Regions from separate parts of the Gordonia sp. LUNF6 genome, predicted to be linked through region 2. Evidence: predicted binding sites of a transcription regulator. Region 2 holds the regulator's gene; each other region holds the start of a gene.
The links. The regulator LexA, encoded in region 2, represses DNA repair genes until DNA is damaged. The targets are predictions, from matches to a motif close to CGAACANNTGTTCG.
Positions count from the first base shown of each region.

Region 1: a site for LexA is predicted at 773-786, ahead of ACK8HH_RS12125 (DUF222 domain-containing protein). Genes of this name have one in related genera too.
Region 3: a site for LexA is predicted at 1,101-1,114, ahead of ACK8HH_RS05625 (error-prone DNA polymerase). Genes of this name have one in related genera too.

Region 1 covers NZ_CP178181.1:2,590,279-2,595,335, reverse strand. The annotation lists gene ACK8HH_RS12130 (N-formylglutamate amidohydrolase) at 1-600, opposite strand, end outside; gene ACK8HH_RS12125 (DUF222 domain-containing protein) at 807-2,459, shown strand; gene ACK8HH_RS12120 (TetR/AcrR family transcriptional regulator) at 2,553-3,134, opposite strand; gene ACK8HH_RS12115 (hypothetical protein) at 3,192-4,229, shown strand; gene ACK8HH_RS12110 (IMPACT family protein) at 4,277-4,960, shown strand; gene ACK8HH_RS12105 (dodecin) at 5,018-5,057, shown strand, end outside.
Region 2 covers NZ_CP178181.1:1,719,481-1,724,537, reverse strand. The annotation lists gene hrpA (ATP-dependent RNA helicase HrpA) at 1-1,504, shown strand, start outside; gene nrdR (transcriptional regulator NrdR) at 1,538-1,987, opposite strand; gene ACK8HH_RS08070 (LysM peptidoglycan-binding domain-containing protein) at 2,010-2,600, opposite strand; gene lexA (transcriptional repressor LexA) at 2,784-3,443, shown strand; gene ACK8HH_RS08060 (putative PEP-binding protein) at 3,470-5,057, opposite strand, start outside.
Region 3 covers NZ_CP178181.1:1,192,207-1,197,263, forward strand. The annotation lists gene ACK8HH_RS05620 (SDR family oxidoreductase) at 1-979, opposite strand, end outside; gene ACK8HH_RS05625 (error-prone DNA polymerase) at 1,126-4,416, shown strand; gene nagB (glucosamine-6-phosphate deaminase) at 4,492-5,057, shown strand, end outside.

The DNA.
Region 1 (5,057 bases), 870 kb from region 2:
GACCGCGAAGTGTCTGTCGAGCAGGACGTCGTTGCGGATCGCCACCGTGATCGCCTGGACACGCTGGTCGTTTCCGTACTGTGTCTGGGGCACGTACCGCCGCGGCTGCGGTATGTCGGGTCCGGCGGAGACCAACTCACCGAACGCGATGACCGCCGCATCGAGAAGCGCCGCCGGAGTGTGTGAAAAGTCGATGCCGCGACAGGCCTCGGGGTGTGGCTGCTGCTGGTCGTCGACCGGAGTCGACTCGTTCGGGTACGAACAGATGTCGACGATCACCGCGCAGCCGGTCGCGGTCAACCGCTCTTCGATCAGATCGGTCACCAGCCAGGCGTAGGGCTGGATGTGGTCGATCGGGTCCGCATCACCGGGCGGACGTGGTGCTTCTGGTAGCGGCGAGAGGTCGTTCACGATCAGGTGCGGACGAACCGCCGCGTGCGTCCGCGCGCACTTGGCCACCGATTCGGTTGCGGCGTCCAGGGACTCGAGTGGGATCGACGGTGCGATGGAGTGCGGCCGTGCGAGCTGAGCACGGCGGGCGACATGAAGCAGGACCGGCGAGTCGGGGTCGCCGTTGAGAATCGTTGCGCGAGGGGGCATGTTGGTCCTTCACACGTAGTGGCGCCGACGAACGGCACGTCCCCGCCCATGCGGCAACGTGACAGACAAGCACGGGCCTACGACAATCCGGATCCTCGATCTACACATGGCGGTCGGCTCAGGGTTGGCGGAAGTTCTCGCGATCATTCATGTCAGACCCTCCGGATAACATCGAATGCAAGTTCGATTCGAACGGAGGGGGATCAATGAACATCAAGGTCAGAGGTGATTCGGGATCCGCGTCGGCGGGCTCGTCGGTGGTGGTCGACGAGGGTGCGATCGTGATTCGGATCGGTCGTCCGGGAGCTACGGGAGAGTCGGCGGACTGCACCTCGCGGGCCGATCGTGCTGCTCTGCTCGGGTTCGCGGCGCGGGCGGACTGCTACCAGGGGCTGGTGTTGTGGCATCGCTACGAAGCGGTGCATGCACTGCTGCTAGCCAAGCAGGCTGAGTCCGATGGCCCGGCCGGCGGTGTCGAGTCGGGTGCCGACGCGTACACGCGGCTCTACGATCCGCTGTGCCAGGTCGCGGCGTCGTATGCGACGGTGGCGGGGGTGAGGCAGTGCACGGCCGAGCACTTCGTGGAGGCCGCAGTGGCGTGCATGGAGCGGATTCCGGCGGTGGGCCGGTTGATGCGTGACGGCCTGATCTGCCCGGCGTGGTTTCGTCGGGTGGTCGAGCAGACGGCGCTCGTCGACGATTCGGATCTGCTGGCGTTCATCGACGCCGAGATCGCGCACACGCTGTCCGTGGTGGGCAAGCTGTCGGCTGGCCGGGTGGAGGCTCTGGTGAGTTCGATTGTGGCTGAACATGATCCGGATGCGGTGACGCTGACCCGCGAGCAGGTGAAGCTCGCCAAGCAGGTGCGGGTGAACCCGCTCGGCGAGGGCGTGTCCGAGGTGATCGTGACGGCGTCGACCGAGGACGCGATGGTCGTGAAAGACGTGCTGGACGCGGTGATCGCCGGAGTGTGCTCGCACGATCCGCGGACTCGCGGTGAGCGTCGGTCGGCGGCAGCCGTCGCGCGTCTGGCGGGGACCGACTTCGTGTGCGAGTGCGGTCGGGACGATTGCACCGCCGAATTGTCGACGGAGGCGATTGCGTCGCGGTGCGCACGGGTGGTGCTGCACGTTGTGGTTCGCAAGGAGACTCTCGGAGGGGAGTCCGACACCCCGGCCTATCTTGACGGGTACGGTCCGATCTCCGCCGAGCACGCGCGGGAGCTGGCGGCTCGTCCGGACGCGGTTCGGCGAGAGGTGGATCTCGATGAGCTCGTCGGTCATCAGGCGCAGCCCGGCAACGCCTATCGGCCGACTGCGGCAGTGGATGCGGCGATGCGGGGTCTGTTCGGTACCTGCTCGTGGCCGGGATGTGAGCGGGCGGCGTGGAAGTCGGACCTGGACCACGTGTGCGAGTTCAACCACGCCGATCCGACTGCCGGCGGCCCGACGTGCGTGTGCAACCTGAATCCGAAGTGCCGCTTCCATCATGGTCTGAAGACGTTCGTCGGCGGATGGGTCGACGATCAGGTCGTGGACGCGAACGGTGTGATCTGGACTGAGGTCACCACGCCGGAGGGGTTCACGGTACGTCAGCGGGCGTTGAACATGTGGCTCCTGCCGGAGCTCGGCCACCTCACTTGCAGACACCCGGCGCCGACACGCCCAGGATCCGGACACGCCGGTGTTGCACCGGAACGACCGCGTACGCGAGTGGAGGCCAAGCATCAGTACCGGATGCGGCGGCGGGCGGCGAATCGTCGAGCTCGTGAGGTCGTGGAGGCTGTGGTGCCGACTGGGGCTTCGGTGACGGAGTGCGGGACTGCGTGGGGGACGGAGTGGGGTGAGCCCCAGTTCTGAGGGTGCGAGAACGCCGGCCGCGCCACCGAGCGGGCGGATGAACCGGTGTGTCATCGCGTTCGAGCTGATTGAGAATGCCGATCGTGGCGCCGGTCAGATCTGGGTGAGGGCACCGAGATGGCGGTCGACAGCCTCGATCGCGCCGGCCGCCGACAGCCCCCGCGGGTCGCTCAACAGATTCAGCAGGAGTCCGTCGATCAGGGCGACGGTGGTCCAGGCGGCTTGATCGGCGTCGAAGACCGTCACGTCCTGGCCGCGTTGCTGCGCGAGCCGGAAGGCGTCAGCGCAGAGCCGATGCTGTTCGGTGATGAGGTCGTGGCGGATGGCAGCGAGGGTCGGCTCCACCACCGCTCGCGTGCTGAACGCGAGGTACACCGAGGCCTCGCGGCGGCGCACGTCGTCGATAGGGAGGAACTCGAGGAGGGCGCGTCGCAACACGGCACCGACCGGCCCGTCGTACTCGATCGCGTCGACCCGGGCGGCGATCCGCCGGTTCACTTCGTCGAAGGCCATCGTCAGCATCTGTTCTTTGGAGTGGCAGTAGTACTGCACGGTGCCGATCGACACCGCGGCGGCGGAGGCGACTTCCCGCACGGTGACGCCCTCGGCGCCGCGTTCGGCGGCCAGCCGCAGCAGGGTGTCGAGGATGCGGTCGCGGACGGAGGCGTCGGACATGAGAACAGTGTAGCCGAGTATCTATACACTCGTATGATACGAGCGTATGATTCTAGTATGGCTGGCACGCGAGACCTGGTCCTCGACCGCCGCTCCGCATCACGGCGGAGGCGACGGCCCGGTCGCGCCGTCTGGCTCGCGGCTGCCGGATGGTTGGTGATCAACGCGGTGCTGATCGCGGTGGCCGGACGGCATCTGCCGCTGCACGCGAGCGAACTCGCCGAACCGCCCACCGCCCAGAAGGTGATCGGCACCGACCTGATGTATCTCGAGGTCTTCGCGCTGATGGTCGTCGTGCATCTGCTCACGCGCCATCGGAGGGTGCCCGACATCGCGACGCGGGCACCCGAGCGGACCAGGGCGCGCGCCGAGGTGGCCGCGACGCTCGGCTACGGCGTCGCGGGCATGGTCGGCGGCTTCCTGCTCGGGCGCGCCTTCGGCTGGCACGCCTTCAGCTTCCACCTCGACGGCATGGTGATCCGCACCGACCAGCCCGTGACGATTCCGGAGACGCTGAGCTGGGCGTTGTACAACCTCATCGTGTTCGCCGTGGTGCCGCTGATCGTCTTCCGGCGGCGGTACACCTCCGAGCAACTGAGTCTGACGTCGTCCGACCGCCGTGCCGACCTCCTGCTGATCGTCGTGGTCCTGCTCATCGAGTCGGCCGTGCAGTTGGCGGTGGCGGGATCGTCGTCGATCCTCGGACTGCCCGCGCATCAGGCACTGCTGGGCGCCCCGCTGACCCTCGTGCTGGGGTTGGCGGGCACAGCTCTGCCGACGATGGTCTTCATCTACTGCATCCTGACGCCGCGGTACCTGAAGCTGACCGGGTCGGTGCCCGCGACGGTGGTGCTCGGCGGTCTGACGTATGCGACCCTGCACTTCTTCGACGGATGGACCAACTTCGCCTCGCCGTCGGACGCACTCGTCTCAGTGCTGTACCTGTTCCTCTTCTACACCGGTCCGGGGATGTTCAAGACCTTCATCACCATCCGCAGCGCCAACGCGTGGACGCATCTGTGGGCCTACCACGCCATTGCACCGCACACCCTGCTCGATACGCCGATGTTCGTGAAGATCTTCGGGATCAGATGAGTTCGCGCTCGCGGCGATCGTTGCCGGTGGTACGGCAAGATGAACCCATGGACACTCGGCCGCCCCGGACAGCACCCGACGCCGGCCCGACCGGTCATCTCACGCTCGCCGGCGGGCCGGACGCCGTCGCGACGCTCGATGTGAAGCGCTCGAAGTTCCTCGCCGTGGTGCGCCGCGTGGACTCCGAAGCCGCGGCCCGCGAACTGATCGCCGAGCAGAGGCGCGCTCACCGCGACGCGCGGCACCACTGCTCGGCATTCGTGCTGGGAGCCAGAGGCGAGACGACCCGCACCAACGACGACGGCGAGCCGTCGGGCACCGCCGGCGGCCCGATGCTCGACGTGCTGGTGGGAGCCGGACTCAGCGATGTCTGCGCGGTGGTGGTGCGCTGGTTCGGCGGAACCCTCCTCGGCGCCGGCGGGCTCGTCCGCGCGTACGGCGACGCGGTGTCGCTGGCATTGCAGACGGCACCGCTGGTGCGCCGGGAGCCGCGCTCGCTGTGGCGGATCCGGCTGGCACACGCGGACGCGGGACGTGTCGAGGGGCTGCTCCGCTCGAAGGGCGCGCAGGTGATCGACACCGAGTACGGCGCCGACGTGACCCTGGTGGTCGCGGCCGAGGCCGACGACGTCGAGGCGGTGGTCGCGGCGGCGACCTCGGGTGCGGGGACGGCCGAGCCGGCGGGCCGGACATGGGTGGACGTGCCAGTTCCAGACGCCCAAACCCGCTGACGACCGAGCCGGAACTGATAGACAGGGGAGAGGCACCCCAATCGATAGGAGCGAGTCATGGGCGACAATGTCTACCGCGTGATCGAGGTCGTGGGTT
Region 2 (5,057 bases):
CGACGACGAGCTCTTCGAGTTCTACGCGGCGCGCATACCGTCCACCGTGGTGTCGACACGGCATTTCGACTCGTGGTGGAAGAAGGCGGGCCGCACCGATCCGGCGCTGCTCAACCTCCGGCCCGAGGACTTACTCGGAGACGACGTCCCCACGGCCGCCGACTATCCGGCCGCCTGGCAGCAGGGCGAGACCCGCCTGGAGCTCCGCTACCACTTCGAGCCCGGCGCACCCAATGACGGCGTGACCGCGATCATCCCCGAGCCGCTCCTGGCACATGTGCGAGACACCGGATTCGACTGGCTCGTACCCGGGATGCGCGCCGAACTCGCGACGCAGCTGATCAAGTCGTTGCCCAAGGGCCTGCGCAAGTCCATGTCCCCGGCGTCCCGGTACGCCGAACTCGCTCTCAGCCGACTCTCGGTGCGCAGCGAGCCACTGCTCACCGGCCTGGCTCGCGAGCTGTCGTCGATCAGCGGGGTCACCCTGGCTCCGCGCGATTTCAATCCGTCGGCACTCCCCCCGCATCTGCGGATGCACTTCGCAGTCACCGGCACAGACGGCGCGATCATCGCGCGCGGCGACCGGCTCGCCGCGCTTCGCACCGACCTGTCTGCCGACGCCGACCGCGACCGCCGTGCGCCCCTGCACCGCGAATGGACCGCCGACGGTCTGGGCACCCTCGCCGACTCCGAGACGGCGACCGTTGCGGGACAGACGATCACCCGCTATCCCACGCTCGCGACCGTGCCGGGACAGGGCGTACGCATCGCGAAGGCCGCCACCTCCACCGAGCGCGACGCCGGCATCGCCGCCGCCGCCGGAGAACTCCTGCGACTCGCGATCGCGCCGCCCAGCCGCAAGCTGGCGTCGACTCTGCCGCCGCCGGCCAAGCTCGCGCTGAGCCAGAGCCCGTATCCGGACGTGGACGCGTTGCTGGCCGACTGCACGGCACGGGCGGTCACCGACACCCTGGCACGGGAGCCGGAGTTGGCCGCCCTGCGCAGTCCCGGTGACTTCGGCGCGCTCTCGGCGCGGCTGGGGCCGGTGATCCGGTCGCGCGCACCCGAGTACTTCGACGCCGCCGTCGCGGCGCTCGCCGAATACTCCCCGGTGCGCCGGGCCGTCGACGCCCGGTCCGGGACTCTCGCCGCCGACGACGTCTCCGATCAGGTCAACGATCTGATCTTCGACGGCTTCGTCGGCGCGACGGCATTGGAGCATCTGCGCTCGCTGCCGCGCTATCTGACCGCCGCGCGGCTGCGCCTCGAGTCCCTCAACACCGCCGCCGGCCGGGACAACGAGGCGATGGGCGCCATCGACAGGGTGGTGGCGGTCTGGAATCGGCGCCTCGCCCAGCTTCCGGCCGCACGCCACGAGGCGCTGAACGAGTTGGTGCAGTGGCGCCTGGAGGAACTCCGCGTGAGCCTGTTCGCTCAGCAGCTCGGCACCAACGGTCCAGTCTCCGAGCAGCGGATAATCAAGGCGATCGACAAGTTCAGCTGACTGCTCGGACCGGTGGCGCCGGTGCCGTGAGTGTCAGTGACGGTCGCGGCGCAGCGAATCGATCTCGCGCTGGAAGTCGTCGGCCGACTCGAACGACCGGTAGACCGAGGCGAACCGCAGATAGGCCACCTCGTCGAGGTCGCGCAGCGGACCGAGGATCGCGAGACCGACCTCATTGCTCGGTATCTCGGCCGAACCCGACGAGCGCACGGTGTCCTCCACCTGCACCGCAAGCTTCGCCAGTGCGTCCTCGTCCACCTGACGGCCCTGGCAGGCGCGGCGCACGCCCTGCATCACCTTCTCGCGACTGAAGGGCTCGGAGATGCCGTTGCGCTTCACCACGGACAGCACAGCCGTCTCGACCGTGCTGAACCGCCGCCCGCATTCATTGCACGACCTGCGGCGACGGATCACCTGGCCGTCGTCGGCGACTCGGGAGTCGACGACACGGGTGTCGTCGTTCTTGCAGAACGGGCAGCGCATGCCATGACAATACCCGCCCGCCTCAGCCGTACTGCGGGGCGATAAGCGCTTGTCCGACATGCAGTCCCGATGTCTCGAGGCCGTTCAGGTCGCGCAGCTGGGCGATGACGCCCGCGGACGGCAACTCCGGAGCGATCCGCTCAGCGAGCGCGGTGAGCGACTCCCCCGACCGGACGTACACCACGTGCGTCGCCGCCGGCGACTCCGGCGTCGCCGCATCCTGGTAGCCCGCTCCGACGAGGGCGAGCAGCCACACCATGCCGGCGAGGGTGCCGCCGACCACCGCGGCCCCGGCCCACCGGCGCCTGCGGTACACCGAGGGCGACAGCGCGGTCCGGCCGGCCGGCGGCGCATCGAACATCACTCGCCGGTCCGCGACCGGGCGACGCCGCTCGGGGCGGCCGGTCGGGAAGCACGTTCCGCTCGAGTCGCCTCGCCCCGCTCCGCGTACTCCCCGATCACGGACCAGCGAGCCACGGACCACCGGGATGTCGCAGGTCATCGCCGACGCGGTTGAGTGCACAGCAGTGGAGTGCACAGCGGTGGAGTGCACAGCAGTGGAGCGCACAGCGGTGGCGCGTCCGGTCGGGGCGGGTGCCGTCCTCGTGCTCATGACTCGTCTCCAATCGATCGCGTGTTCGAAGAACTCTTGTTCGATAGTTAACACGAGGGGTCCGACAAACGCCGACACGCGTCGAACAATTGTTTGAGTTTTGTGACCTACTCAACTAGCCTTTGGACCATCGATCGAACACAGCTGACGAAAGGCCCGACCGTGACCGACACGCCCGATCCGATGCTCTCCACCGCGACGCTCGAGGCCTCATTGACCCAGCGTCAGCGCGAGGTGCTCGAGGTCATCCGTCAGTCGGTCCGCGAGCGCGGCTACCCGCCGAGCATCCGTGAGATCGGCGAGGCCGTCGGACTCACCTCCACGTCGTCGGTGGCCCATCAGCTCCGCACGCTCGAGCGCCGCGGCCTTCTCAAGCGCGATCCGCACCGTCCGCGTGCGGTGAACGTTCGGGACGATCAGCGGACACCGCCCTCGGGCGGTGCCGAGGCCGACGGAGAGTCACTCCCCACGCCGACCTTCGTTCCGGTGCTCGGCCGGATCGCCGCCGGCGGACCGATTCTCGCCGAACAGGCCGTGGAGGAGGTCTTCCCGATGCCGCGCGAACTGGTCGGCGACGGTTCCCTGTTCATGCTTCGCGTGGTCGGCGAATCGATGATCGACGCGGCGATCTGCGACGGCGACTGGGTGGTCGTGCGCCAGCAGAACGTGGCGGAGAACGGTGACATCGTCGCCGCGATGATCGACGGCGAAGCCACCGTGAAGACCTTCAAGCGCACCGACGGTCACGTCTGGCTCATGCCGCACAACGAGCATTTCGAGCCCATCCCCGGCGACGACGCCGCCATCCTCGGCAAGGTCGTCACGGTGATGCGCCGTATCTGAGGCGCCCGGCCGGCCTCAGCGGGACATCACACCTCGCCGGCCAGAACCGCGCGAACCGCCTCGCGCGCCTGTGACGGACTCGTCGCGGCGATCGCGGCGGACGCCGCATCGCGGCACTGATCCATGGTGACGGTACCCAGCTTCAGTCCCACCGCGGCCGACGCCGCAGGCGCGGACGACAACGACGTCACACCCATCCCGACCAGCACACATGCCAGCAACGGATCGGCAGCCGCCTCGCCGCATACGCCCACGGGCTTGCCCTGGTCCCGACCGGCGTCCCCGACCCGCTGTATCAGCGCGAGTACCGCCGGCTGCCACGGGTCGGTGAGCGCCGCCAGCTCCGGCGACATCCGGTCCGCCGCCATCGTGTACTGGGTCAGGTCGTTGGTGCCGATCGAGACGAAGTCCACTTCGGCGAGGATCGCGTCGGCGAGGATCGCCGCCGACGGCACCTCGATCATCACCCCCGGCACCAGACCGCGTTCCCGAACCCGCGCGGCGAATTCGCGCGCCTCGTCGACCGTGGCGATCATCGGTGCCATCACCCACGGCGTCGCACGGCCGTCGTCGCGCGCCGCCTCCGCCAGCGCATCGAGCTGGTTGTTGCGGATGTCCGGATACGTCTGCACGATGCGGTTGCCGCGGACTCCCATCGCCGGATTCGGCTCGTCGGAGTGGGCGACGAACTTCAGTGGCTTGTCCGAGCCCGCGTCGAGGGTGCGGATCACCACCTTGCGCCCGGGAAAGGCGTCGATCACCTCCCGGTAGAGCTCTACCTGCTGGGCGACGGTGGGCTCGGCCGCGCGGTCCAGGAAGGCCAGTTCGGTTCGGAACAGTCCGACGCCCTCCACCGGCGCCTGCGCCGCCGACCGAGCGGACACGCCGTCGGCCACGTTGGCCAGGATCGCGACCGCGTGCCCGTCCGCCGTGCGGCCCGGCCCGCGCCAGGCCGCCGTCTCGGCCGCCCGCGTCGCCGCGGCCGTCACGGCGTCCGAGATGAGTCCGGCGTCCGGGGCGGCCCCCACCGTTCCCGCGTCCCCGTCCACGTAGCCCATGGCTCCGGAGGGGATCTCATCGAGTTCAGCGGCGGCGACCACGCACGGAATACCGAGTTGGCGAGCAATGATCGCCGTGTGGCTGCTGGGGCCGCCGAGCCGCATGCCCAGCCCGATGACGCGTGCCGGGTCCAGACCCGCGGTGTCGGCGGGCGCGAGGTCGTCGGCGAGCAGAATCGACGGCACGTCCGGCACGGGGATGCCCGGCTCCGAGAGCCCGAGGAGTTCGGCGACGACGCGGTCTCGGACGTCCAACAGATCGGTGACCCGTTCAGCCATGAGGCCGCCGAGCTTGGTGAACATCTCCACGAACTGCTCGGTGGCCGCGATCGCGGCAAGCGGCGCTCGAACGCCCTGCGCAATCGACTTGCCCGCGGCCGTCGCCCACCCGCGATCGCGCGCGAGACCGGCCGTGGCAGTCAGGACCTCGGCCGCGACGCCGGTGCTGTGGGAGGCCCGGTCGGCCAGCCGGTCGGCCACCACTCCGGCGGCGGCGGTGAAACGCTCCATCTCTGCGTCGCGGAGCTCCTCCGGAACGGGAGAGTCGTCGATGGCG
Region 3 (5,057 bases), 530 kb from region 2:
CGGCGGCGGTCGCGTCGCTGCGGAACACCACGGGAAGGGAGGCGACGTCGAGGATCGCGGGTGGGACGCCGGTCTGCTCGGCGATCAGGTCGCGGCCGGGCCGCAGCAGTCCGCGACCGATGGCGGCCAGCATCGGCCTCACCAGACCCGAAGGCAGTGCGGTGAAGGCCCACGGTCCGTCGAAGGCCGGTGACAGGGCGTTGAACAGGTCGGTGATCGAGCGTGGGTCGGGGTCGGCGAGATGGAACACGAGCCCGCTCCGGCCGTCCTGCACATCGGTCAGCGCGACCATCGCCTCGGCGACGAAGTCGACGGGGACGACGTTGAGGGGCCCCGGATCGGGGATCGGCAGCGGCAGGAACGAGGGCAGCTGACTGAGCACGGCGAGGTGACCGAAGAAGTAGTAGGGGCCGTCGGCCCTGTCGACCTGTCCGGTGACGGAGTCTCCGACGACGGCCGACGGCCGATACACCCGCCAGCGCAGGCCCTCGGTCTCCCGCACGACGCGTTCGGCGTCGAACACGGTGCGGTGGCATTCGGTCGGCAGGCCTTGGCCGAGGTCGAAGTCGGTCTCGGTGAAGTCGCCGCGATGGTCGCCGGCCACCGCGATCGAGGAGAGATGGTGCAGGAGCGCGCCGCGGGCGAGAGCGAACTCGGCGACCCTGCGGGTCCCGTCGACGTTGACCGCCCGCAGGTCGGCCTCCTCGGCGGTGAGGTCGTGCAGTGCGGCCAGGTGGATCACGTGGTCGACCTCGTCGACGTCGGAGCCGTGCAGGCCGAGGCCTTCGTGTGTGAGGTCGCCGGCGACGGCGACGACGCGGTCGCCGCCGTCGATCCTCTCCATGGCGGCGGCGAATCGCTGCAGTGATCCGGTGCGCACGAGCGCGTACACCCGGGCCTGCTCGTCGCGGGCCAGCAGGCGCGCGACGACTCGACGGCCGATGAAGCCGCTGCCGCCGGTCACGAAATAGCTCGTCACCGGCCCAGAGTCTCACAGAGAGATACCGATGTGAATGATTGACAGCGGTAATTCGTGCGTCGGTCCGGTCTCTGGCACGCGTTTGGGGTGTGGCCGGGGCGGGCCACGGCAAGGCAGATATCGAACATATGTTCTATCATCGGTGTGTGGGATGGAACAACGGGCCTCCGACCTGGTCGGAGATGGAGCGAGTGCTGTCGGGGCGTGCGCCTGCGCGCGGCGACCGGCTCGGTGAGACGTTTCCGCCCACGTTCAACGGCGCGGGGCCGCCGGGGGACGGCGGCGATTCGCCGGCATGGTCGCGTAAGCGGGGCCCGTACCAGGCCACCGACATCGAGTTCGGCGCATCGACGGTGCCGTACGCCGAGTTGCACGCGCACAGTGCCTACAGCTTCCTCGACGGCGCGTCGATGCCCGAGGCCATGGTCGAGGAGGCGCAGCGGCTGGGGCTGCGCGGGCTCGCGCTGACCGATCACGACGGCTTCTACGGTGTCGTCCGATTCGCCGAAGCGGCCCGCGAGTTCGGCATGCCGACGGTGTTCGGCGCCGAACTCTCGCTGCAGCGAGACAGTGCCCGCGCCGGTGCGGTGGACCCGCCGGGGGAGCACCTGTTGGTCCTCGCACGCCGCGCCGAGGGCTACCGCCGGCTCTCCCGCGTCATCGCCGACGCGCATATGAGCGGTGGCGAGAAGGGGCTGTTGCGCTACGATGCCGACGCGATCACCGAGTACGCCGCCGACGGCGACTGGCTGGTTCTGACCGGGTGCCGCAAGGGTGCGGTGCGCCGGGCGCTCGACCGCGGCGGCCGGCGGGCCGCCGACACCGCGCTCGGGACGATGATCGACCGTTTCGGGGCCGGGAACATCGCCGTCGAGCTGAGCCCCGGTGCCGGGTCGGACGACGACGAACGCAATGCGATTCTGGCGTCACTGGCCGCATCCCATCGGGTGCCGACAGTCGCGACCACCGGCGCGCACTTCGCCGCGCCGGAGAACGGCCGACTCGCGACGGCGATGGCGGCGGTGCGCGCCCGGACCGATATCGCGACCATCGACGGCTGGATGCCCGGGGTGGGCGGGGCGCACCTGCGCAGCGGAGACGAGATGCTCCGGCTGATGCCCGCCCACCGTGAAGCCATCGACAACGCCGTCGCCTTCGCGGAGGAATGCGCCTTCTCGCTCGGGCTGATCGCCCCGAACCTCCCGCCCTTCGACGTCCCCGACGGCCACACCGAGGCCAGTTGGCTCCGCGCACTCACCGAACGGGGAGCCCGCGAGCGTTACGGCACCAGGGAGCAGCGTCCCGACGCGTACCGGCAGATCGACCACGAGCTGGCGATCATCGAGACGCTGACCTTCCCCGGCTACTTCCTCGTGGTGCACGACATCGTCTCGTTCTGCAAGGACAACGACATCCTGTGTCAGGGCCGGGGCAGCGCGGCGAACTCGGCGGTCTGCTACGCGCTCGGGATCACCAACGTCGACCCGGTCGCCAACCATCTGCTGTTCGAGCGATTCCTCTCACCCGAGCGGGACGGTCCGCCGGACATCGACGTCGACATCGAGTCCGACCGCCGTGAGGAAGCGATCCAGCACGTCTACGCCAAGCACGGGCGCAGTCACAGCGCACAGGTCACCAATGTCATCACCTACCGCGGGCGGTCGGCCGTGCGCGATATGGCCCGGGCGCTCGGGTACGCCCCCGGGCAGCAGGACGCCTGGAGCAAGATCCCCGACTCCGCGCCCGACGACGTCCGCGAGCTCGCCGCGCAGATCTCCTCGCTGCCGAGACATCTGGGGATTCACTCGGGCGGAATGGTGATCTGCGACAGGCCGATCGCCGACGTCTGCCCCACCGAATGGGCCCGGATGGAGAATCGCAGCATCCTGCAGTGGGACAAGGACGACTGCGCGGCGGTCGGCTTGGTGAAGTTCGATCTGCTGGGCCTGGGCATGCTGTCGGCACTGCACTACATGATCGATCTCGTCGCCGAGCACAAGGGCGTGCGGGTGGATCTGGCACGGCTCGACCTGGCCGAGGAGGCCGTCTACGACATGCTGTGCCGCGCCGATTCGGTCGGCGTCTTCCAGGTGGAGTCACGGGCGCAGATGGCGACCCTGCCGCGGCTGAAGCCGCGGAACTTCTACGACCTCGTCGTTGAGGTGGCGTTGATCCGGCCGGGGCCGATCCAGGGCGGTTCGGTGCATCCGTACATCCGCCGGCGCAACGGGCTGGAGGAGCCGCACTGCGATCATCCGTCGATGGAGGACGCACTCGGGCGCACCCTCGGCATTCCACTGTTCCAGGAGCAGCTGATGCAGGTGGCGCGCGATGTCGCGGGTTTCGGCGCCGCGGAGGCCGACCAGTTGCGTCGTGCGATGGGATCCAAACGGTCGCCGGAGAAGATGCAGCGGCTCCGCACACGGTTCTACGACGGGATGCGCGAGAGACACGGCATCACCGGCGACCTCGCCGACCGCATCTACGAGAAGATGGCAGCGTTCGCGAATTTCGGTTTCCCGGAGAGTCATTCGCAGAGTTTCGCGTCGCTGGTCTTCTACTCCGCGTGGTTCAAACTCCATCACCCGGCGGCGTTCTGCGCGGCGCTGCTGCGCGCCCAGCCGATGGGCTTCTACTCGCCGCAGTCGCTGGTCGCCGATGCCCGGCGGCACGGCGTCCAGGTGCACCGACCGGATGTGAACTCCTCGCTCTCCCACGCGAGTCTGGAGAACGACGGGCTCGACGTGCGGATCGGCCTGAGTGCGGTGCGCGGACTGTCCGACGACCTCGCGACGAGGATCGTCGAGGAGCGGACCTGCGGCGGTCCGTTCGTCTCGGTGGCGGATCTGTCCCGGCGTGTGAATGCGACGACGGCGCAGCTGGAGGCGCTCGCGACCGCGGGCGCGTTCGAGAGCCTCGGTCTGGATCGCAGACAGGCGCTATGGGAGGCCGGTGCCGCCTCGGGACTGCGCGACGACCAGCTCGACGTGCCGCCACCGCGGGCGACCCCGACGCTGCCCGGCATGTCGGAGGTGGAACTCACGGCCGTCGACGCGCTCTCCACCGGCATCTCACCCAAGTCCTATCCCACCGAATACCTGCGGCCCCGGCTCGATGCGATGGGTGTGGTCCCGGCCGCCCGGCTGCTGTCGGTGGCCGACGGCAGCCGGGTGCTGGTCGGGGGAGCGGTGACGCATCGGCAGCGGCCGGCCACCGCTTCGGGTGTCACGTTCGTGAACCTCGAAGACGAGACCGGCATGGTGAACGTGGTGTGTTCGGTGGGGTTGTGGGCACGCTATCGGTCACTGGCGCAGACGGCGTCGGCGTTGCTGATCCGGGGCCGGGTGCAGAACGCGGAGGGAGCGGTGACCGTCGTCGCCGATCGGCTGCAGCGACTGGATCTGAAAGTGGGAACGCGGTCTCGGGACTGGTGCTGACGACTCGCCGCACCACCGGCCGAATCGGGATATCGTCGCGGTGACGACGGAGGCGCACAGAGAGCGGGGAGACGCATGGAGGTCGTGATCGTCGATCGTCCGGAGCTGGTGATGGCCGACATCATCGCCGAGGCGATCGAAGGCGGTGCATCGACGCTCGGCCTCGCGACCGGATCGTCGCCGCTGGCCACCTACACCGAGCTGATCCGCAGGCACCGCGAGAACGGGCTGTCGTTCGCGGGCGTCGACGCGGTACTGCTCGACGAGTACGTCGGGCTTCCGCCCACGCACCCGGAGTCGTACGCCCGGTTCATCCGCGACAACTTCACCGATCACATCGACATCGGCACGGTGCACTCGCCGGACGGCATGGCTCCCGATTTCAAGGCCGCCGCCGAAGCCTACGACGCGCTCATCGGCCGCCTCGGCCCGGTGGACGTGCAGATCCTCGGCATCGGCAGCAATGGGCACATCGGATTCAACGAACCGTCGTCGTCACTGACCTCACGCACCCGGATCAAGACGCTGACCGAGAAGACCAGGCAGGACAACGCCCGATTCTTCGACTCGTTCGACGAAGTGCCGATGCACGTGATCACCCAGGGGCTCGGCACCATCTGCGATGCCGAACGGCTCGCGCT